DNA from 2 places in the Stenotrophomonas sp. S41 genome. Region 2 is predicted to be linked to the other one. Evidence: riboswitches for the same ligand, from Rfam matches in the RefSeq annotation. Region 2 holds a riboswitch; the other holds the start of a gene.
What was found. A riboswitch is a leader RNA that binds a small molecule or an ion and turns the genes downstream of it on or off. The one in region 2 is predicted to bind cobalamin.
Positions count from the first base shown of each region.

Region 1 (11,341 bases), on a different contig from region 2:
AGTACGGCGACATCGCCCAGCTGTCGAAGTTCTCCGGCGGCATCGGCGTCAGCTACACCCGCGTGCGTTCGCGTGGTTCGCTCATCAAGTCCACCAACGGCCATTCCAACGGCATCGTGCCGTGGCTGAAGACCATGGATTCGTCCGTGGCTGCGGTGAACCAGGGCGGCAAGCGCAAGGGCGCGGCCTGCGTCTACCTGGAAACCTGGCATGCCGACGTCGAGGACTTCCTCGAGCTGCGTGACAACACCGGTGACGAAGCCCGCCGTACCCACAACCTGAACCTGGCCAACTGGGTGCCGGACCTGTTCATGAAGCGCGTCGAGGCCGACCAGGAATGGTCGCTGTTCGATCCGCGCGTCGTGCCGGAGTTCACCGACCTGTTCGGCGAAGCCTTCGAAGCCGCCTACCTGCAGGCCGAAGCGCAGGGCAAGGCCAACCGCACCATCTCCGCCCGCAAGCTGTACGCCCGCATGATGCGTACCCTGGCCGAGACCGGTAACGGCTGGATGACCTTCAAGGACAAGTGCAACCGCGCCAGCAACCAGACCTTGCGTCCGGGCAACGTGATCCACCTGTCCAACCTGTGCACGGAAATCCTGGAAGTCACGTCCAACGATGAAACCGCGGTGTGCAACCTGGGTTCGATCAACCTGGGCAACCACTTCGACGAGCACAACGAGTTCGACTTCGAGAAGCTGGCCGAGACCGTGCGCCTGGCCGTGCGTCAGCTCGACCGCGTCATCGACCTGAACTTCTACCCGATCGAAACCGCCCGCCGCGCCAACCTGCGCTGGCGTCCGGTCGGCCTGGGCTGCATGGGCCTGCAGGACGTGTTCTTCCGCAAGCGCCTGCCGTTCGACAGCGCCGAAGCCCGCGCCCTGTCGAAGAAGATCGCCGAAACGATCTACTTCCACGCCCTGGAAACCTCCTCGGAGCTGGCCCAGGAACGCGGCAAGCACCCGTCGTTCAACGACACCCGTGCCGCCAGCGGCGAACTGCAGTTCGACGCCTGGAACGTGGTGCCGGAAGACACCGCACGCTGGGATGCCCTGCGCGCCCGCATCAAGGAACACGGCCTGCGCAACTCGCTGATGATCGCGATTGCCCCGACCGCGACCATCGCCTCGATCGCCGGCTGCTACGAGTGCGTTGAACCGCAGGTGTCCAACCTGTTCAAGCGCGAAACCCTGTCCGGTGACTTCCTGCAGGTCAACCGCTACCTGGTGAACGAGCTGAAGAAGCTGGGCCTGTGGACCGCCGACATGCGCGACGCCATCAAGCTGGCCGAAGGTTCCATCGCCGGCATCGCGCAGATTCCGGAAACCCTGCGCGAGGTCTACCGCACCGCATGGGAACTGCCGATGCGCGCACTGATCGACATGGCCGCCGAGCGTGGCGCCTTCATCGACCAGTCGGCCTCGCTCAACCTGTTCATGGAAAGCCCGAACATCGGCGCGATGTCTTCCATGTACATGTACGCCTGGAAGCAGGGCATCAAGACCACCTACTACCTGCGTTCGCGTCCGGCCACCAAGATCGCCAAGACCACGGTGAGCAGCGCGGCCCCGGCCAAGGTGTTCAGCCCGGACGAAGCCATCGCCTGCTCTCTGGAAAACCCGGAAGCCTGCGAGGCCTGCCAGTAATACATCGCGCGGTGGGTGCCGACCGTTGGTCGGCACTGCTGCTCGACTGCAGAAAATACCAAGGTAGCGCCGGGCCACGCCCGGCGTTTTGACCCGAGAATTCAAGGAAACACCCATGGCCGACAAGCCCAAGCAGATGCTGCTCGATCCCGGTTTTGAACTGACCCTGCGCCCGATGCGCTACCCGCAGTTCTATGACATGTACCGGAACGCGATCAAGAACACCTGGACGGTGGAAGAGATCAACTTCCAGATCGACATCACCGACCTGCACAGCAAGATGTCGCCGGGTGAGCGCCACCTGATCCACCGTCTGGTCGCGTTCTTCGCCACCGGCGATTCGATCGTGTCCAACAACCTGGTGCTGAACCTGTACCAGCACTTGAACGCGCCCGAAGCGCGCATGTACCTGTCGCGCCAGCTGTACGAAGAAGCGCTGCACGTGCAGTTCTACCTGACCCTGCTCGACAACTACCTGCCGGATCCGGAAGAGCGCGTCAAGGCCTTCGCCGCGGTGGAGAACATCGACTCGATCAAGAAGAAGGCCGACTTCTGCTTCAAGTGGATCGACTCGATCCAGGATCTGAAGCGCATCGAGACCCGTGCCGAGCGCCGCCAGTTCCTGCTGAACCAGATCTGCTTCGCTGCGTGCATCGAAGGCCTGTTCTTCTTCGCCGCCTTCGCCTACGTGTACTACTTCCGTTCGCGCGGCCTGCTGCCGGGCCTGGCCTCGGGCACCAACTGGGTGTTCCGCGACGAGAGCGCGCACATGGACTTCGCGTTCGAGTCGGTGCGCGTGGTGCGTGAGGAAGAGCCGGACCTGTTCGACGAGGAAATGAAGCAGCAGGTCTATGACATGCTGGCCGAAGCCATCGAATGCGAAGTGCAGTTCGCCGAGGACGTGCTGTCCGGTGGCGTGGCCGGTATCTCGACCCGCGACATGCGCCAGTACCTGCAGCATTGCGCCGACCAGCACTTCGCCAAGCTGGGCATGGAAAAGAAGTACAACGTGCGCAACCCGCTGCCGTTCATGGAACTGCAGGACGTGCAGGAACTGACCAACTTCTTCGAACGCCGCGTCTCGGCCTACCAGGTCGGCGTGCAGGGCGAAGTCGCCTTCGACATGAACTTCTGATCGAACCGGTCAGGTCTGTCGCAACGAAAAACCCCGGCAATGCCGGGGTTTTTTGTGGGTAGCGCCGGGCCACGCCCGGCGTGCGTGCTTTCGTAGAGTCGAGCTTGCTCGACTGCTTTTCGCGAACGGCAGTCGAGCAAGCTCGACTCTACAAAGCGTGGTTACCGCCGCCCTTCCACCGCCATCCGCACGGCCAGCCCGGCCAGCACCGTGCCCATCAGCCAGCGCTGCGCGGCCTGCCAGCTCGGTCGTGCGGCCAGGAACGCCGCAATGCTGCCGGCCATCAGCACGATCACCGTGTTCACCGCCAGGCTGACCGCGATCTGGGTGAAGCCCAGCACCACCGACTGTGCCAGCACGCTGCCGTGGCCGTCCGGGTGCAGGAACTGCGGCAGCAGGGACAGGTACATCACCGCGATCTTCGGGTTCAGCAGGTTGGTCAGGAAACCCATCGCGAACAACCGGCGCGGGCTGTCCACGGGCAGCGCATGCACCGCGAAGGGCGAGCGGCCGCCCGGCTTCACCGCCTGCCAGGCCAGGTACAACAGGTACAGCGCGCCGCCGATGCGCAGCGTGTCGTAGGCGAAGGGCACGGTCATCAGCAGGGCGGTGATGCCCAGCGCCGCGCACAGCATGTAGAACAGAAAGCCCAGCGCCACCCCGCCCAGCGACACCAGCCCGGCGCGGCGGCCCTGGCAGATCGAGCGCGAGACCAGATAGACCATGTTCGGCCCGGGCGTGAGCACCATGCCCAGCGACAGCAGGGCGAAGGCCAGCAGGTCGGTGGCGGCGGGCATGGCGGCGTTCCGTGCGGTGGGCGTGGCGCAGTGTAGCGCCGCCTGCACCGGGCCTGGCTTAAAATTGCCGCACCCCACACCAATGGCCTCGCCATGACCCCCATCCCCGAAACCGTGCCGCCCATCGAAGTGCGCATGGCCGAAATCGTCTTCCCCAACCACACCAACCACATGGGCACCCTGTTCGGTGGCCAGGCGCTGGCGTGGATGGACAAGGCCGCCTTCCTGGCCGCCGCCCGCTACTCGCGCCGCACCGTGGTGACCGCGCGCAGCGACCAGGTCGATTTCAAGCTGCCCATCCGCATCGGCCAGATGGTGGAAACCGTGGGTCGCATCGTCGAAGTGGGCCGCAGCTCGATGAAGGTCGAGGTGGAGCTGATTGCCGAAGACCTGCACAGCGGCGAGCGCAAGCTGTGCACCCGCGGCCACTTCGTGATGATCGCGCTGGGTGATGACGGCCAGCCGACCGCCGTGCCGCGCCTGCCGGGCGCCCCGGCCGCTGACCCGGCCAGCTGACCACGCGCTTGCGGGGACGCCCGCGCGCCCCCATTTCGCTGCCATGACCCCGCCGCTGACCGACTTCATCGACCGCGCCCAGCGCCTGTTCGTGCTGACCGGTGCCGGCTGCAGTACCGCCTCGGGCATCCCCGATTACCGCGATACCGACGGCCAGTGGAAACGCACGCCGCCGGTGACCTACCAGGCCTTCATGGGCGAGGCGGCCACCCGCCAGCGCTACTGGGCGCGCAGCCTGCTGGGCTGGCCACGCTTCGGCCTGGCCCTGCCCAACGGCACCCACCAGGCGCTGGCCGCGCTGGAAGCCCGCGGCACACTGCAGGTGCTGCTGACCCAGAACGTGGATGGCCTGCACCAGCGCGCCGGCAGCCGGAACGTGATCGACCTGCACGGGCGGCTGGACCTGGTGCGCTGCATGGGCTGCGAGCGCCGCAGCGGGCGCGAGGATTTCCAGCAGCGCCTGCTCGATGCCAACCCGGGCTGGGACGCGCTGGACGCGGGCATCGCCCCGGACGGCGACGCCGACCTGGAAACCGACTTCTCCGCCTTCGTGGTGCCGGATTGCCCGTACTGCGGCGGCCTGCTGAAGCCGGACGTGGTGTTCTTCGGCGAAAACGTGCCGCGCGAGCGCGTGGCGGCCGTGCACGAGCACCTGCAGCAGGCCGATGCGGTGCTGGTGGTGGGTTCCTCGCTGATGGTCTATTCCGGCTTCCGCTTCGTGCAGGCTGCCGCAAAGGCCGGGTTGCCGGTGGCGGCGCTGAACCGCGGCCGCACCCGCGCCGATGACCTGCTGCAGTTCAAGGATGAACGGGACTGCGCCGAGGCGTTGGCGGGTTTCGCGACCCGGTAGCGCCGGGCCATGCCCGGCGGGCAACGGCGGCCGCCGACGCGCCCCCGCGAAACAGCGATCCATCCAGATGGTTGATCCGCAGGCCGTGCAGCGGTGCAATACGCACCCCCTACGCATGTCCTTACCGTCTTGAGCCAGCTGTTCTCGCCGATGTCCTTCGGCCCCCTGACCCTGCCCAACCGCATCGTGATCGCGCCGATGTGCCAGTACTCCGCCGAACAGGGCCGCGCCAGCGACTGGCACGCCATGCACCTGGGCAACCTGGCGCAGTCCGGCGCCGGCCTTCTGATCCTGGAAGCCACGGCGGTCGAGCCGCGCGGGCGCATCAGCTGGGCCGACCTGGGCTTGTGGGACGAAGAGACCGAGGCCGCGCTGGCGCAGGTGCTGGCCAGCGTCCGCCGCTGGTCGTCGATGCCGCTGGGCATCCAGCTGGCCCATGCCGGCCGCAAGGCCTCCACCGCCCGCCCGTGGGACGGCGGCCGCCAGCTGTCGGCTGACGATGCCAACGGCTGGGCCACCGTCGCCCCGTCGCCGGTGCCCTTCCATGCCGCCGACCCGGCACCGGAGGCGCTGGATGAAGCCGGCATCGCCGAGGTCATCGCCGCCTTCGCCGCCAGCGCGGTGCGCTCCGAGCGCCTGGGCTTCGAGCTGATCGAGATCCACGCCGCGCACGGCTACCTGCTGCACCAGTTCCTGTCGCCGCTCAGCAACCGCCGCACCGACGGCTACGGTGGCTCGCTGCCGAACCGCCTGCGCCTGCTGGTGGAAGTGTTCGATGCGGTGCGCGCCGCGGTGTCGGACAAGGTGTCGGTGGGCGTGCGCATTTCCGCCACCGACTGGGTCGACGGTGGCTGGGACCTGGTGCAGAGCGAAGCGCTGGCGCAGATTCTCGACGCACGCGGCTGCAACTTCCTGCACGTGTCCAGCGGCGGCCTCGACGAGCGCCAGAAGATCAGCGTCGGCCCGGGCTACCAGGTGCCGTTCGCGGCGGCCATCAAGGCCAAGAAGCTGCGCATGCCGGTCATCGCGGTCGGCCTGATCACCGAGCCGGAACAGGCCGAATCGATCCTGCGCCACAACCAGGCCGATGCCATCGCCCTGGCCCGCGGCATCCTGTACGACCCGCGCTGGCCGTGGCACGCCGCTGCCGCGCTGGGCGACAGCGTGGTGCCGTCGCCGCAGTACCTGCGCTGCGAGCCGCGCGAAGCGCGCAACGTGTTCCGCGCGCGCTGAGCCTCAGACCTGCCAGGCCGGCGCGATGCCGGCCTGCAGGTGTTCGAACAGCGCGCGGATCTTCGCGGTGAAATCGCGGCGGTCGCTCACGCAGAAGAACACCTCCATCGGCTCCGGCTGCCAGTCGCTGGCCGGGCCGAACACCGCCTGCAGGCGGCCATCGCGCAGATAGGGCTCGGCCACGAACGCGGCCAGCCGGGTGATGCCCGCGCCTGCAGCGGCCAGTTCGGCCAGCGCGTCGATGTCATCGCAGACCATGCTCGGCGGCAGCGCCGCGTCCACCCGCTGGCCGTCCTTCAGCAGGCCCCAACGCAGCGGCCGGCCATCGGTGGGGAAGCGGTGCAGCAGGCCGCGATGGCCGTTCAGCGCGGCCGGATCGGCCGGCGTGCCGTGCGCCTCCAGGTAGGCCGGCGAGGCACAGAACACGAACGGGATGCGCGCCAGCGGCCGCGCCACCAGCCCGTCTTCCAGCTGCGCGCCGATGCGGATGCTGGCATCCACCGCTTCCGGCCCGTGCTGCACGGCGCGATCGCTCAGGCGCAGTTCCAGCTGCAGCTGCGGGTAGCGCTGCTGCAGGCTGGGCAGCAGCGGTGCCAGCACGTGGCGGCCGAACGCGCTGCTGCTGGCGATGCGCAGCGGCCCGGACGGTTCGATGTCGCCGGCGGTGACCATCGCCTGCGCGCGCGTCAGGTCGGCCTCGATGTGCCGCACCTGCGCCAGGTACACCGCACCGGCTTCGCTGAGTGCCAGCTGCCGCGTGCTGCGGTTGAGCAGGCGCACGCCCAGGTGGGCTTCCAGCCGGTTGATGTTCTGGCCCACGGCGGTGGCGCTGATGCCAAGGTGGCGGGCCGCGGCGGCAATGCTGCCGGTCTCTGCGGTGCGGGTGAAGCTGCGGATGAGCTGCAACAGGTTCATGACCGGCCAGCTTGCCACGGAAGCCGGCAAGCGTGGCTTGGGTCTGCACCAAGCGCGAGAGGGCTGTGCACGGGCCGCCGCACCGCTAGCCTGCCGGCCCACTTCATTCGATGCGATGTGCCATGGCCCACCCCCGAACGCCCCGCTGGAAGCTGCACGCCCGCAGCACGCCGTTTGTCTTCGCCTTCTTCATGGCCGGCCTGATGGCGCTGCTGATGTGCCTGGTCATCACCGCGGCCAACGCCGGACTGGGCAGCGACTACCTGGCGCGGGTGCTGGCCGCCTACCAGATGGCCATGCCGGTCGCGTTCTGTGGCGTCCTGCTGGTGCGTCCGCTGGTGGTGCGGCTGGTGGCCTTGACGGTGCATCCGCACTGAAGATCGGTTGCATCTGACAGCATTGTGCATCGCGGCAGGATGCTGCCCTACACTCGGGCGATGCGCCCCGATTCCATTCTTACCCTGTCCTGCCCCGACCGCACCGGCATCGTCTACCGCGTGTCCGGGCTGTTGTTCGACCACGGCTGCAACATCCTCGACGCCCAGCAGTTCGGCGATGAGGAGAGCGGACGCTTCTTCCTGCGCGTGCATTTCGACCGCGACGCCAGCCTGCCGCTGGACACCGTGCATGCAGCAATGGCCGGGCTGGCCGCCGACTACGGCATGGACTGGCAGCTGCACGACGGTCGCCGCCGCGCGCGCCTGCTGGTGCTGGTCAGCAAGCAGGGCCATTGCCTGAACGACCTGCTGTTCCGCGCCCACAGCGGCCAGCTGAAAGTGGACATCGCCGCGGTGGCGTCCAACCACGCCGATTTCGCGCCGCTGGCCGCGTCCTACCAGGTGCCGTTCCACCACCTGCCGGTGAACGCGGACACGCGCGCCGTGCAGGAACAGCAGATCATCGACCTGGTCGAACGCGAGCGCATCGACCTGGTGGTGCTGGCGCGTTACATGCAGATCCTCTCACCCACGCTGTGCCGTGCCCTGGCCGGTCGCGCGATCAACATCCACCACAGCTTCCTGCCCAGCTTCAAGGGCGCGCAGCCGTACCACCAGGCGCACGCGCGCGGGGTCAAGATCATCGGTGCCACCGCGCACTACGTGACCGAGGATCTGGACGAAGGCCCGATCATCGAACAGGACGTGGCCCGCGTGGACCACGCGATGGCGCCGCGCGAACTGGTGCGGCTGGGCAGCGATACCGAATCGCAGGTGCTGGCGCGTGCCGTGCGCCGGCATGTGGAGCACCGCATCCTGCTCAACGGGCATCGCACGGTGGTGTTCCGGTAATTGTCTACCCCGCGTCCGCCGGGCATGGCCCGGCGCTACCAACGGGCGTGATCCGGTAGCGCCGGGCCATGCCCGGCGGTCACGCCTCAGACGATCGCAATCCCCGCCTTGCCCAGCGCCTCACGCACCATCGCGTCGTTGGCTTCGGTAACCGGCCGGGTCAGGTCCCAAAGGAACTTCACCCGGAAGCCGGATTTCACCGCGTCCTGCGCGCTCCACAGCACGCAGTAATCGCGCGCCAGGCCGCACACGTGCACCTCGCGGATGCGGCGCTCATGCAGCCAGCCGGCCAGCCCGGTCGGCGGGCGTTCGCCCTCCGGGCCATGGTTCTCGCGGAACGCGCTGTACGAATCCACCTGCTGGCGGGTGCCCTTGCGCAGGATCAGGTCGGCCACGGTCCAGTCCACGCCCGGGTGCAGCGCGGCGCCGTCGCTGCCCTGCACGCAGTGGTCCGGCCACAGGGTCTGCGGCTGCGCGTGCAGCAGGATGCTCTCGAACGGGCGCGTGCCGGGGTGCTGGCTGGCGAAGGAGGCGTGGTCGGCCGGGTGCCAGTCCTGGGTGGCCACCACCGTGCGGTAGCGGCGCTGCGCCAGCAGCTCGGCAATCGGCGCCACCAGCGCATCGCCCTGGTCACAGGCCAGCGCGCCACCGGGCATGAAGTCCGGCTGCAGGTCGATCACCAGCAGGGCGACATCGGCGGGCAGGGCGGTCATGGCAGGGTCCAGCACAGCAGAGGGGGCGACCAGCGTGGCCGCCCCCCGCGCACACGTCAATCGCCCTGCGGCGTTTCAGCCTCCTGGCCGTAGTACAGCAGGCCGATCTTGATGCGCTCGCGGCCGGTTTCGCGGCGGTGGCGGTTGGCATCGCGCAGCGAATACACGCAGCCGCAGTACTCCTGCTGGTAGAACTGCTCGCGCTTGCTGATCTCCACCATGCGGCTGGCTCCGCCGCCCTTGCGCCAGTTGTATTCCCAGTACTGCAGGCCTTCGTAGCGCGATGCCGCGCGCACGCCGCAGTCGTTGATCTGCGTCATGTTCTTCCAGCGCGAAATGCCCAGCGACGAACTGATGGTGTCGTAGCCGTGCTCATGCGCGTACAGCGCGGTGCGCTCGAAACGCATGTCGAAGCACATCGTGCAGCGGATGCCACGCTCGGGTTCGTTCTCCATGCCGCGCGCGCGGCTGAACCAGTTGTCGGTGTCGTAGTCGCAGTCGATGAAGGGGATGCCGTGCTGCTCGGCGAAGCGGATGTTCTCCTGCTTGCGCAGCTCGTATTCCTTCACCGGGTGGATGTTGGGGTTGTAGAAGAAGATCGCGTAGTCGATCCCGGAGGCGGTGATCGCCTCCATCACTTCGCCCGAGCAGGGCGCGCAGCACGAATGCAGCAGCAGGCGCTTGCCGTCGGCGGGCAGGGACAGGGCGGGGCGTTGGAACTCGGTCATCGTCGGGTGCATCTGGGCGTGGGCAACGGGTCTGGCCGGAAACCGTGAACAGGACGCGCGCGGCCACGTCGCCTGCACGCGCAGGACGACATTGGCCCCGGCAACCTCCCCGCGGAGATTCCAGGTCGAGTCAGGGGACGGTCGTGTCCCCCGGCCGGGGCCGGTATTCGGGCTGATGGACACGGGCCGCAGCCCACCTACTACCTGCCGCTTCCCAGGCGCGAGCCCAGTGCTGTTGGCAGGATTCGTTTCCATTCACCGCTGCGGGGCAGCTCCGGAATGGGCGCGTAAGGCGCCTTCACCGGATTCCCGTTTAAATCCCTGCCGTTGTCGCAACGACGGCAGGGATACCTTCGGCGTGCCCACGGTGGACGCGTTGCCGGCCAGGGTCAAGGGGCAAGGGGGGCAGAGCCCTGCGGAAGGAAGGGGTCGGATCCCGCTGCCACGCAGCGGGCTCTGACCCCGGGCGGGACGAACCTTCAACGCCCCGCCGCAGCCCGCGCGCGGATGTCCTCCAGCCGCTGGTCGTACAGCAACCGGCCGTTCTCCCACACGGTCACCATCGCATCCTCGAAGCCGGCCGGCAGGGTGTCGTCACCGCTGGCCGGCAGCGCCACCGTATGCAGGCTGCCATCGACCTGGCGGCGCAGCAGGCGCATGCGGCCGCGCTTGCTGGTCTTGCCGGCATCCGTGATCGGGTCCTTGTAGACGTCGATCCAGGCACCGTCCACCCGCGCGGCCGAGCACTTCAGCGCGAACTTCTGCGTATCGCGGTCCAGCCGCTGCAGCAGCGCGCCGCCCATGCCGAAGGCCACGTTGTCGGCGGCGTAGCCGTCAGCGGTGATGCGCTGCAGGATGGCGCGGATCGTATCCGGGTTGATGCCATCGCCCTGGATTACCCGCACGTGGTTGAGCACGCGGTAGCCCTTGACGTTGATCGTGTGGCCAAAGGCCTCGTCCAGGCGGCGTAGGCTCTCGGCCACCACTTCCACCGGGTCGCCCGAATCGGGGCGGATGACCAGGGTCGCGCCGGAGGCGATCACTTCATCGCGCAGGGTGGTGCCCCAGTGTTCGCTGATGGCGCGGTAGATGTCATAGCTGTCCGACACCACCGCGACAATCGCACCGGGCTTGCCGAACTGGCGCAGCATGTTGCGGTACGCATCCACTTCGCGCTCGCGGCCCCAGCTGGTGATGGTGCTGTGCTCGGCGGCGGGAATCGAATAGCCGGCCATCGGCGCGTGGTAGTGCGCGCGGGCCAGGCACAGCGCCGAGACGGTGTCGGTGCCGAGAAAGTTGACCAGGTGCGCGGCACCGCCCAGCGCGGCCGACTGCAGGCTCGACACACCGCGTGCGCCGAAGTCGTGCAGCTTGAACGGCAGCTGCCCCTGCGGGTCGTCGCTGGTCTGCTGCAGGAAGCCGGCGATGGTCTGCCGCGCATGCCAGCTGATGGTGGCCACAGTGACCGGGTACCACACGCGCAGCAGCAGGGTTTCCAGGTACGACGGCACCCAGAACG
Region 1 covers NZ_JACVTV010000106.1:2,198-13,538, forward strand. Annotated here, with positions in the region: gene IAE56_RS17485 (ribonucleoside-diphosphate reductase subunit alpha) at 1-1,646, shown strand, start outside; gene IAE56_RS17490 (ribonucleotide-diphosphate reductase subunit beta) at 1,762-2,781, shown strand; gene IAE56_RS17495 (LysE family translocator) at 2,943-3,578, opposite strand; gene IAE56_RS17500 (acyl-CoA thioesterase) at 3,672-4,094, shown strand; gene IAE56_RS17505 (NAD-dependent protein deacetylase) at 4,138-4,944, shown strand; gene IAE56_RS17510 (NADH:flavin oxidoreductase/NADH oxidase) at 5,074-6,177, shown strand; gene IAE56_RS17515 (LysR family transcriptional regulator) at 6,181-7,092, opposite strand; gene IAE56_RS17520 (DUF2798 domain-containing protein) at 7,215-7,469, shown strand; gene purU (formyltetrahydrofolate deformylase) at 7,530-8,381, shown strand; gene pncA (bifunctional nicotinamidase/pyrazinamidase) at 8,468-9,094, opposite strand; gene IAE56_RS17535 (epoxyqueuosine reductase QueH) at 9,151-9,822, opposite strand; cobalamin riboswitch at 9,963-10,192, opposite strand; gene IAE56_RS17540 (nicotinate phosphoribosyltransferase) at 10,302-11,341, opposite strand, start outside.
Region 1: it holds a riboswitch for cobalamin, as region 2 does, so the genes downstream of both, IAE56_RS17535 (epoxyqueuosine reductase QueH) here and btuB (TonB-dependent vitamin B12 receptor) in region 2, are expected to answer to the same signal.

Region 2 (11,341 bases):
GCAGGCGCAGGCCGGCATCGCCGGTGGCGGCGTGGGCGACGTCGTAGCCTTCGTCGGCCAGGTGCATGCGCAGCAGGTCGGCGATATGGGCATCGTCTTCGACGATCAGGACGCGTTTGGCGGACATCGGCAGCTCGGGGCCAGTGGGGAGGCTGCCCGCATTGTGGCGCGGGACGGCCACCGATACCTCACGAAAAATTGAATCCTGCGTGAGGATTCGTTGACCCGGGCAGGCGCAGCATGGCCCCGTCGCCCCTTCCCGGAGTCCGCCATGCCCCTCACCCGCCGCCACCTGCTGGGCCTGGGTGGTCTTGCCACCGCCGCTGGCGTGCTCGGCCTGGGCGCGTGCAGCCGCGCTGCCACGGCCGCCGCCGAAAACCGCCCGGCACGACAGTTCCCGCTGATGCGCACCGACGCCGAATGGCGCCGGCTGCTGACCCCGGCGCAGTACGCGGTGCTGCGCCAGCAGGCCACCGAACGCGCCGGCAGCAGCCCGCTGGACCGCGAACACCGGCAGGGCACCTTTACCTGCGCCGGCTGCCAGCAGCCGCTGTTCTCCTCGTCCACCAAGTTTGAAAGCGGCACCGGCTGGCCCAGCTTCTGGGCACCGCTGCATGGCGCCGTCGGCGAGGACCGCGACACCACCTTCGGCATGCTGCGGGTGGAAGCGCACTGCAGCCGCTGCGGCGGCCACCTCGGCCATGTCTTCAACGATGGCCCGCGCCCCACCGGCCTGCGCTACTGCATGAACGGTGCCGCCCTGCTGTTCCAGCCCGGTGCGGCACAGCAGGACAGCAACGGTGGCTGGCGCGTGCCGCTCGGTTCTTCCCCTACTTCTGGAGCCTGATGATGCTGCTGTTGCTGCTGGCCTACCTGGGCGGTGTACTGACCCTGCTCAGCCCGTGCATCCTGCCGGTGCTGCCCTTCGTGTTCGCGCGGGCCAACCGCTCCTTCGTGCGCAGCACGCTGCCGCTGCTGCTGGGCATGGCGTTGACCTTCGCCGCGGTCGCCAGCCTGGCCGCCGTGGGCAGCCAATGGGTGGCGCAGGCCAACCAGATCGGCCGCTGGCTGGCCCTGGTGCTGATGGCGGTGTTCGCCCTGGCGCTGCTGTGGCCGCGCCTGGCCGACCATCTGCTGGCGCCGTTCCAGCGCGTGGGTGCGCGGCTGAGTGCACGCGCCGATGCCGCCGATGATGCCGGCCGTGGTGGCGCGTGGACCTCGCTGCTGATCGGCATCGCCACCGGCCTGCTGTGGGCGCCGTGCGCCGGGCCGATCCTCGGCCTGGTGCTGACCGGCGCTGCCCTGCATGGCGCCAGCGTCGGCACCAGCGCATTGCTGCTGGCCTACGCACTGGGCGCGGCCACCGCGCTTGCGCTGGCGGTATGGATCGGCGGCCGCGTGTTCAATGCGCTGCAGGCTCGTCTGGGCCTGGGCGACGTGCTGCGCAAGGTGCTGGGCGTTGCCGCGCTGCTGGCGGTGGTGGCCATCGGTCTGGGCTGGGATACCGGCCTGCTGACCCGCCTGTCCACGGTGAGCACCGCGCGCATCGAACAGGGCCTGCTCGATGCCGTGCCCGGTGCGCAGCCGGCGGCGCCGCCGATGATGATGATGGCCGGCGCCACTGCCGGTGCCGACGCGCCGCTGCCGGTGGAAGGCACCCTGCCCGCCCTGGATGGCGCCACCGGCTGGCTCAACAGCCCGCCGCTCAAGGCCGAACAGCTGCGTGGCAAGGTCGTGCTGATCGACTTCTGGACCTATTCCTGCATCAACTGCCTGCGCGCGATGCCCTTCGTGCACGAATGGGAACGCCGCTACCGCGACCATGGCCTGGTGGTGGTCGGCGTGCACACGCCCGAGTTCGCCTTCGAGCGTGACCCGCGCAACGTGATGAAGGCAGTGCGGCAGCTGAAGGTGGAATACCCGGTGGCGCTGGACAACCAGTATTCGATCTGGCGCGCGTTCAACAACCAGTATTGGCCGGCGCAGTACTTCGTCGATGCGCAGGGCAACATCCGCGCCCACCAGTTCGGTGAAGGCAACTACGCGCATTCGGAGCAGGTGATCCGCCGCCTGCTGACCGAGGCCGGCCAGACCGATCTGCCGCCGCCGGCCGACCCGGCCGCCGCCGACCTGCAGGGCGTGGCCACGCAGGCCGACATGGGCAACCTGCGCTCGCCGGAAACCTACCTGGGCCACGCACGTGCCGAGCACTTCGCCTCGCCCGGCGGGCAGCGCACCGATGCGGCCTTCGACTACACGCTGCCGGCCAGCCTCGCGCTGAACCAGTGGGGCCTGTCCGGCCGCTGGACCATCACCGATGAAGCCGCGCAGCTGCAGCAGGCCGGCGGTCGCATCGCCTTCCAGTTCCATGCCCGCGACCTGCACCTGGTGCTGGCACCAAAACAGGACGGCACGCCGGTGCGCTTCCGCGTGTGGCTGGACGGCAAGCCGCTGCCTGCCGCCGATGCCGGCAGCGATGTCGGCGCCGATGGCAGCGGCGTGGTCAACGAGAACCGTCTGTACCAGCTGGTGCGCCAGCGCGGCACGGTCGGCCCGCACCGCTTCGAGATCGAGTTCCTCGATGCGGGCGTGCAGGCCTATGCCTTCACCTTTGGTTGAGAACAGGAGGGCACGATGAAATTCTCCTTCGAACAGGGCATTGCAGCAGGTGTGGCCGGGCTGGTCGCCACGGCACTGGTGGCCGGCGTGCTGCTGGTCGACCACAGCGCAATGGCCGCACCCGCTACCGCCAGCGCGCAGGTACAGGCGCTGCCGGCACCCACCGGCGATGCCGCCTTCACCGATGGCGCCACCCGGGCCAGCGTGGTGTTTGCCGGTGGCTGCTTCTGGGGCGTGCAGGGCGTGTTCCAGCACGTGAAAGGCGTGAGCAATGCGGTGGCCGGCTATGCCGGAGGCAGTGCCGCCGATGCGCGCTACGAGCGCGTCAGCAGCGGCCGCACCGGCCACGCCGAAGCAGTGAAGGTCGACTACGATCCGCGCCAGGTCAGCTACGGACAGCTGCTGCAGGTGTTCTTCTCGGTGGCGCACGATCCTACCCAGCTGAACTACCAGGGCCCCGACCACGGCAGCCAGTACCGCTCGGCGATCTTCAGCGATGACGCCAGGCAGCTGGCTGCCAGCCGCGCCTACATCGACCAGCTGGGCAAGGCGGGCAGCTACCGCGGCCCGATCGTGACCCAGGTGGCCAGCGGCCAGCGTTTCTATCCCGCCGAGAGCTACCACCAGAACTACATGAACAACTACCCGCAGGCGGCCTACATCCGCTACTACGACGCACCGAAGCTGGCCGCGCTGGGCAAGCAGTTCCCCGCGCTGTACCGGCGCCAGGCGTCGCTGGTGCCGATGCGCTGACCGCGCTTCTGTAGAGTCGAGCTTGCTCGACTGTCCCGGCAAAGCAGTCGAGCAAGCTCGACTCTACGAAGCGCCAGCGATTGTTGACGCGGCCCATAAAAAAAGACGCACGACCCTGCGGCCGTGCGTTTGCAATGGATCGGCCAGGCCCCGATCAGGCCCCACCGACGGCACCATGCTAGGCTCGGCGGCATCATGGGTACAGCTCCAGATGCAGGCCAGTCCAATGGATACAGATCCACGCACCACCCCGGCCCCGCCGCGCTACCAGCGCCTGTCCGATGAACTGGCCGAGGCCATCCACGGCGGTCGCCTGCCGGTCGGCAGCCGCCTGCCCTCGCTGCGGCAGATGGCCGCGCAGCGCCAGCTCAGCCTGAACACCGTCATCGCCGCCTACCGCCAGCTGGAAGATGCCGGGCTGGTGGTGCCGCGGCCGAAGGCGGGCTTCGAGGTGGCGCCGCGCCTGTCGGTGCCGCAGCGGTCACTGCGCGATGCACCCTCGGCGCCCACCGCACCGCTGCAGCAGGCGTTGATGGCGCGCGTGCTCGAGGCACAGCGACGCCCCGGGGTGATCGATCTGGCGTTCGCCGGACCACGTGGACGGCAGTTCTATCCCGGTGCGCAGCTGGCCCGGCACACCGCACAGGTGCTGCGCCACGGCCAGCAGACGGTGGAAACCTACGCGCGCCCGAATGGCTCGCCGCGCCTGCTGGCGCAGATCGTACGGCGTGGCCCGAGGATGGGCCTGCACACGCATGCCGACCGCCTTCTGTTGACCCATGGCGCGATGGAAGCACTGCAGCTGGCCCTGCGCGCGGTGACCGAACCGGGCGCGGCCGTCGGCATTGAAGCGCCGTCCTATTTCAACCTGTACCCGCTGCTGGCCAACCTTGGCCTGCAGGCCATCGAACTGCCTACCCACCCGCAGCACGGGCTGGACGTGGATGCGCTGGAAGCGCTGCTGGAGCACACGCCGCTGGCCGCGCTGGTGGTGATGCCCACCGTGCACAACCCGCTGGGCTGCACCATGCCGACGGCCGCCAAGCAGCGCCTGGCCGAGCTGGTCAACGCACACCAGCTGCCGCTGATCGAGGATGCGGTGTATGCCGAGCTGCAGTTCTGCGAGCCACCAGCGCCGCTGCTGAAGGCGTTTGATCGCGATGGCTGGGTGATGGTGGTCGGCGGTTTTTCCAAGACGCTGGCGCCGGATTACCGCATCGGCTGGCTCGATGGCGGCCGTTTTGCCGAGCGCATCGCCCTGCTGAAATTCCAGTCGACCGGCGGTGAACCGCAGCTGCTCGGTGATGCGGTGGCGGCCTACCTGGAAGCGGGCAGTTACGAGCACCACCTGCACCGCATGCGCCGGCTGTACCGCGAACAGGTCGGGCGCCTGCGCCAGCTGGTGGCCGAACACTTCCCCGCCGGCACCCGTGCCACCGAGCCGCAGGGTGGCTTCCTGCTGTGGCTCGAGCTGCCCGGCGTGGATACCCGCGAACTGTTCGAGCGGGCGCTGGCGGAGGACATCGTGTTCATGCCCGGCCAGGTGTATTCGCGCGGCGCGCGCTACCGGCATTGCCTGCGGCTGTCGTGCTGCCAGGCGCTGGATGCGCGCTTCATCAACGCGGTGGAACGGCTGGGCGCGATCGCGCGGGAATTGTCTGCACGGTAGTGCCGGCCGCTGGCCGGCAATCGCGGTGCCGTTCGTATCGGGTTGCCGGGTAGAGTCGACCGTTGGTCGACTGCTCCTGATCAGACCCCGCGCTGCGCGCGATAGTCGACTGACAGTCGACTCTACTGCTGCTCTGCTCCCAGGTGTGCGCCCAGGGTTTGGCCATCCGCGCCCGGCAGGTACGGCAGGCGGCCCCAGCACGGCATCGGCAGGCGCTGCTGCAGGGTGGCGATGTTCTCGTCCTGGCGCTGCATGGTCGGATCGATGTGGTTGCCGATCCAGCCCAGGCACGCCACGCCGCTGGCCTGCAGCGACTGCGCGGTCAGCCGTGCGTGGTTCACGCAGCCCAGGCGCATGCCCACCACCAGCAGCACCGGCAGGTGCAGCGCGCGCACCAGATCCAGCTGATCCAGGGTGGCCGACACCGGCGCCAGCCAGCCGCCCACGCCTTCCACCACCACCACGTCGGCCTGCGCACGTAGGCGCTCGAACGCGGCCACGATCGGCGCCAGCTGCACCTGCACGCCGTCCTCGGCGGCGGCCAGTTCCGGCGCCAGCGGCTGCCGCAGCGCATAGGGATTCAGGTCGGCGTAGTCCGGCACCGGCCAGCTGGCCGCCTGCAGCGCCAGGGCATCCTCGTTGCGCAGGCCGTGGCCGAGGTCCTGGCTGCCACTGGCCACCGGCTTCATGCCCACCGCACGCAGCCCGCGCCGGCGCAGCGCATGCAGCAGCGCGGTGCTGCTGGCGGTCTTGCCGATCTCGGTATCGGTCCCGGTGACGAACAGTGCCGGCGGCAACGTGGTAGGCAGGGGCATCAACGGCTCCAGGCATGCAACAGAGCGTGCATTATCGCTGGTCCCGTACGCTTGCTAGACTGCAGGCATGTTCGCCAATGCCTCGCTCACCGGCAGCAAGCCGGAACAATACGCCCAGCTGCTGGAACAGGCCCGCGGCCTGGTCTACGCCGAGTCCGACCGCATCGCCAATGCGGCCAACCTCTCCGCACTGGTCTACCACGCCCTGCCCGACCTGAACTGGGTGGGCTTCTACCTGTACGACGGCAAGGAGCTGGTGGTCGGCCCGTTCCAGGGCCTGCCGGCCTGCGTGCGCATCCCGCTGGACAAGGGCGTGTGCGGTGCCGCCGCCAGCCAGCGCGTCACCCAGCGCGTGGAAGACGTCGACGCCTTCCCCGGCCACATCGCCTGCGATTCGGCCTCGCGCTCGGAACTGGTGGTGCCGCTGCTGCGCGGTGATGAACTGATCGGCGTGTTCGACATCGACAGCCCGAAGGTGGGCCGCTTCGATGCCGAGGACCAGGCCGGTCTGGAAGCCATCGCCCGCGTGTTCGTCGAGGCCCTGGGATGAGCGCACCGAAGCTGCGCAACATCGGCCCGAAGAGCGCGGCGTGGCTGCGTCAGGTCGGCCTGCGCAGCCGCGAGGACCTGGCCGCGCTCGGCGCGGTCGGGGCCTTCGTCAAGGTCAAGCGCGCCGGCTTCAAGCCGAGCCTGAATCTGCTTTATTCGCTGGAAGGCGCGCTGCTGGACTGCCACTGGCAGGAGCTGGGCGAAGCCCAGCGCGAGGCGCTGGTGCAGGATTACGAGGCACGTATCGCCGCGCACCCGCTGAAGGCGGCCGGCCCGGCATCGGGTCCGGTGCATGAGCAGCGCTTCGACACCGGGGATGACGGCGAAGACAGTTTTGCCGAGAACGCGGACGAGGATTAGAGCGTCCGCGCTTCGCGCTCGCCGGGCATGGCCCGGCGGTCGCGTTTACGGCTGCTGCAGTTCCAGCAGCTCGCCCACCAGGCCCACTTCGCCGCGCTCCAGCCACACCCGCAGGCGCGTGCCGTGGTCGATGCGCAGTGCCCAGCACAGCGACAGCGGCAGCCCGCAGACCTGCGACAGCACCATGCGCAGCGGGCCGCCATGGCTGACCACCACGGTCGGCAGCGGATCCTCATCGTCCAGCAGGCGATCCAGCGCGCGTGCGATGCGCCGTTCGAAGTGGCCCCAGCTCTCGCCGTTGGGCGGCGGGAAGGCATGCGGATCGGCATGGAAGGCCGCCAGCGCGTCCTCCGGCAGGTCGAACAATGACTGCCCGTCCCAATCGCCGAAATCCAACTCCTCCCACTCCTCGTGCGCCTCCACGTCCAGCCCGCGCGGGGTGGCCAGGGCCATCGCCGTGTGCAGCGAGCGCAGGCGCGGCGAACTGATCACCCGCTGCCAGTCCTGCTCGGCATAGGCGTCGACCAGTTCCTGCGGCAGGCGGGCCAGCTGCGGCGGATCGCTGCGGCCATCGAGGAACTCATCGCGGCCGTTGCCGGCATGGCGGACCAGGTCGAGGATCATGCGTGCGTCCTGTGCAGGCAACGCGGGAACAGCAGAAAACAGCGGGACATCGGCAACGGCACCACGGGATCGAGGGGACATTCTACGGGCACGGCAAAGACAGTCGAGCAGGCTCGACTCTACGGGGCTGCTGGGATGCCGTAGACTGCGCCCACTTCCAGGTGACCTGCGGCCACGGCCGGCAGGTTGAAACGGGAAGCCGGTGACGCGTGGCAACACGCCAGGCCGGCGCTGCCCCCGCAACGGTAAGCACGTCTGTTCCAGGCAACATCGCCACTGTGCCTCTGGCATGGGAAGGCGCCTGGACGGTGGCCTCGCGCCACCTGGCGGCAAGCCCGGAGACCGGCCCGGAAGCCTCAGGTCGCGATGCGGTGGGCATGGCGCTGGATGACCGTGGCGCTGCCGCGGCTTCGGCGCCTGCCTGCCTTCGCGGTTCCTCCCCTTCGCCACGCGGGCGTGCGTGGCACCTGGAGTCCCCCCGATGAAGCTGCAGTCCCGAATGCTGTCCCTGGCCGTGCTGGCCGCCCTGCCCGCCCTGGCCCATGCGCAGGCCAACGATGACACCGCGGCGCTGGACCAGGTGCTGGTCACCGCCACGCGTACCCCCATCGCCCTGCAGGACAGCATCGCGCCGGCGCAGGTGATCGACCGTGCGCAGATCGAATCCAGCCAGGCCACCTCGCTGCAGGAGCTGCTGGCGGGCCGCGCCGGCATCAACCTGACCAACAGCGGTGGCCTCGGCAAGCAGAGCTCGCTGTTCCTGCGCGGTACCAATTCCTCGCACACCGTGGTGCTGGTCGATGGCGTGCGCATCAACAGCGCCGACCTCGGCCTGGCGATGTACCAGGACCTGCCGCTGGCGCAGATCGAACGCGTGGAAATCGTGCGCGGGCCGCAGTCGAGCCTGTACGGCGCCGATGCCATCGGTGGCGTCATCCAGATCTTCACCCGTCGCAACCAGGGCGACTTCGCGCCACACTTCCAGCTCGGCGGCGGCAGCAACGGCCTGCGCGAAGCCAGCGGCGGCATCGGTGGCAGCGGCGAGCACGGCTGGTTCGGCGCGGACATCGCCTACCAGCACACCGATGGCATCAACGCCTGCCGTGGCTCGGCCACGCTGTTCACCGGCTGCTTCGCCGATGAGCCCGACCGCGATGGCTACCGCAACCTGTCCAAGAGCCTGCGCGGTGGCTACACCTTCAACGACCAGTGGAGCGTGGAAGGCAGCGCGCTGCGTGCCGAAGGCGAGAACCACTACGACGGTTACTACAACTATTCGGAAACGCTGCAGCAGGTGATGTCCGGCAAAGTGCGCTACACCCCGACCGAGCGCCTGGCCTTCACCGCCAGCGTCGGCCGCAGCGACAACGAATCGGACAACTACGGCGACTTCGGTGTGTTCGGCAGCGCGCAGACGCACCGCGACAGTGCATCGCTGCAGGCCGACATCGGTCTGGCCGAGGGCCAGCTGCTGAGCACCGGCGTCGACTGGAGCGAGGACAACCTCGATGGCAGCAGCGCTGGCTACCTGGTCGACAGCCGCCGCAACACCGGCGTGTTCGTGCAGTACCAGGGCCGTTTCGGCCGCCACCAGCTGCAGGTGAGCGCGCGCAACGATGACAACGCGCAGTTCGGCAACCACGCCACCGGCAGCCTCGGCTGGGCGATGGACCTGGGCCACGGCCTGCGCGTGAATGCCAGCTACGGCACCGCGTTCAAGGCACCGACCTTCAGCGACCTGTACGACCCGTGGAGCGGCGTGCCGACGCTGGACCCGGAGAAGTCGAAGAGCGCCAACCTCGGCCTGTCGCAGCATGGCCAGGGCTGGCACTGGGGTGTGGACGTGTACGAGACGCGCATCGATGACCTGATCACCTACGATGCGGCGACCTTCATGATGCAGCAGGTCGAGAAGGCGCGTATCCGCGGTGCCGAACTGACCGCTGGCGTGGTGCTGGCCGGCTTCGACATCAATGGCCAGCTGAGCTACACCGACCCGCGCAACCGCACCGCGGGCAGTGCCCAGTTCGACAACTGGCTGCCGCGTCGCGCGCAGCAGACCGCGCGCCTGGACGTGGACCGCCGCTTCGGAGATTTCCGCGCCGGGCTGACCGTGCTGGGTGCGGGCAAGCGTTACGACGACGCCAGCAACGCGGTGAAGGTGGGCGGCTACGGCACCCTGGACCTGCGCGCGGAATATGCGCTGACGCCGTCGTGGTCGCTGCTGGCGCGCGCGGCCAACGTGTTCGACCGCCGCTACGAGACCGTGGCGTGGTTCAACCAGCCGGGCCGCGAGTATCAGCTGAGCGTACGTTACCAGCCGAAGTAACGAACCACGCCATCGACGCATGGCGTCGATCTACATGTTCGGTAGCGCCGGGCCATGCCCGGCGAGTGGATCACGGCGTCGGAATGTCCGAGGCCAGCCCTGGCAGTTCACGCAGGTCGTCGATGACCGCCACGGCATGCGCCGTTTCCAGGTCCAGGCCACGCGGGTAGCCGTAGCGCACCAGCGCGATCGGCATGCCCGCGTCTTCGGCAGCACGGTAGTCGGTGAGCGAGTCACCGACCATCAGGCAGGCGTCCACCGCCAGCCCGAAGTGCGCAGCGATATGCCGCAGCGGTTCACCACTGGGCTTGCGCTGCGGCAGCGAATCACCGCCCAGCACCAGCGAAAACGCATCGCCGATGCCCAGGTGCTGCAGCAGCGGCGGCACCAGTGCCGCCGGCTTGTTGGTGCAGATGGCCAGCGGCACGCCACGCGTGCGCAGCAGGGCCAGCGCTTCGGGCACGCCGTCGAACAGGCGCGGGCTGCGCAGCAGGCACTCGCGGTAATGCACCATGAACGTCGGCATCACCTCGGCCAGATCGATGTCACTACCGGCGGCATGCACGGCCTGCTCCACCAGCCGCCGCACGCCATCGCCGATCCAGCCCAGCACGGTGGCTTCAGGCACGCGCGCCAGGCCGATGTCCTGCAGCGTGCGGTTCAGCGCTTCGGCGATATCGGCCGCGCTGTCCACCAGCGTGCCGTCCAGATCAAACACAACCAACGGATAGGGATACGACAAGGGACGGCACCTGTACGACGTGGGCCGTCCATTGTACGCCCCGCTTTTTCGCGATCAGACCGGGCAGGTCCGCCTCAGCCGATCCGGCGCGCGCGGGTGGCCAGGAAGGTGGGCAGGTAGCGATCGATCAGGAAGCGCGGCTGCGGCTGCCAGTCTTCCATGAAGCGCTCGACCACGAAGCCGGCATCGAGCTGGCCACCGATCAGTTCACCCAGGCTGTGGCCAAAGGTCAGCGCTTCGCCACGCGCCAGCTTGGCCTCGCGCTCGTCGGCGGGCAGGTCTTCCAGGTCCGAATACGGAATGGCAAACCGCGGGCGGATCAGGCCCTGTTCCTGCAGCTGCGGATCGCGCGCGCCCACGAACACCACCGGGTTGTAGAAGCTGGCCAGAAGCAGGCCATCCCGGGCCAGCACGCGCTGGCACTCGGCCCACACCGGGCGCACGTCGGGCACGTACAGATTGGAAATGGGGTGGAACACCACATCGAAGCTGCCATCGGGGAAGGCGTGCAGGTCACGCATGTCGCCCTGCACGGTGCGCAACGTCAGGCCGTCGCGCTGGGCCACGCTGCGGTCCTGCGCCAGCTGCCCGTCGGACAGATCGAACACGGTGACGATCGCGCCGGCGGCGGCCAGTACCGGCGCCTGCTGGCCACCGGCCGAGGCCAGGCAGAGGATGCGGCGGCCGCGCACATCGCCCAGCCAGTCCAGCGGCAACGCGCGTGGCGTCAGGTGTACCTGCCAGCGGCCCTGGCGGGCAGCGGCGATGGTGTCCGCATCAACGGGGCGAGACCAGTCGCGGACCTCGCGTGCCTGCCGGTCCCACGCCGCGCGGTTGTGGTCGAGCAATGCCTGTCCATGGTTCATGTGTCCTCCTTGATC
Region 2 covers NZ_JACVTV010000060.1:10,495-21,835, forward strand. Annotated here, with positions in the region: gene IAE56_RS13270 (response regulator transcription factor) at 1-127, opposite strand, end outside; gene msrB (peptide-methionine (R)-S-oxide reductase MsrB) at 272-847, shown strand; gene IAE56_RS13280 (cytochrome c biogenesis protein CcdA) at 850-2,619, shown strand; gene msrA (peptide-methionine (S)-S-oxide reductase MsrA) at 2,635-3,372, shown strand; gene IAE56_RS13290 (PLP-dependent aminotransferase family protein) at 3,599-5,041, shown strand; gene bioD (dethiobiotin synthase) at 5,164-5,856, opposite strand; gene IAE56_RS13300 (GAF domain-containing protein) at 5,924-6,406, shown strand; gene IAE56_RS13305 (TfoX/Sxy family protein) at 6,403-6,765, shown strand; gene IAE56_RS13310 (histidine phosphatase family protein) at 6,811-7,389, opposite strand; cobalamin riboswitch at 7,532-7,755, shown strand; gene btuB (TonB-dependent vitamin B12 receptor) at 7,871-9,718, shown strand; gene gph (phosphoglycolate phosphatase) at 9,789-10,460, opposite strand; gene IAE56_RS13325 (class I SAM-dependent methyltransferase) at 10,535-11,326, opposite strand; gene IAE56_RS13330 (LysR family transcriptional regulator) at 11,323-11,341, opposite strand, start outside.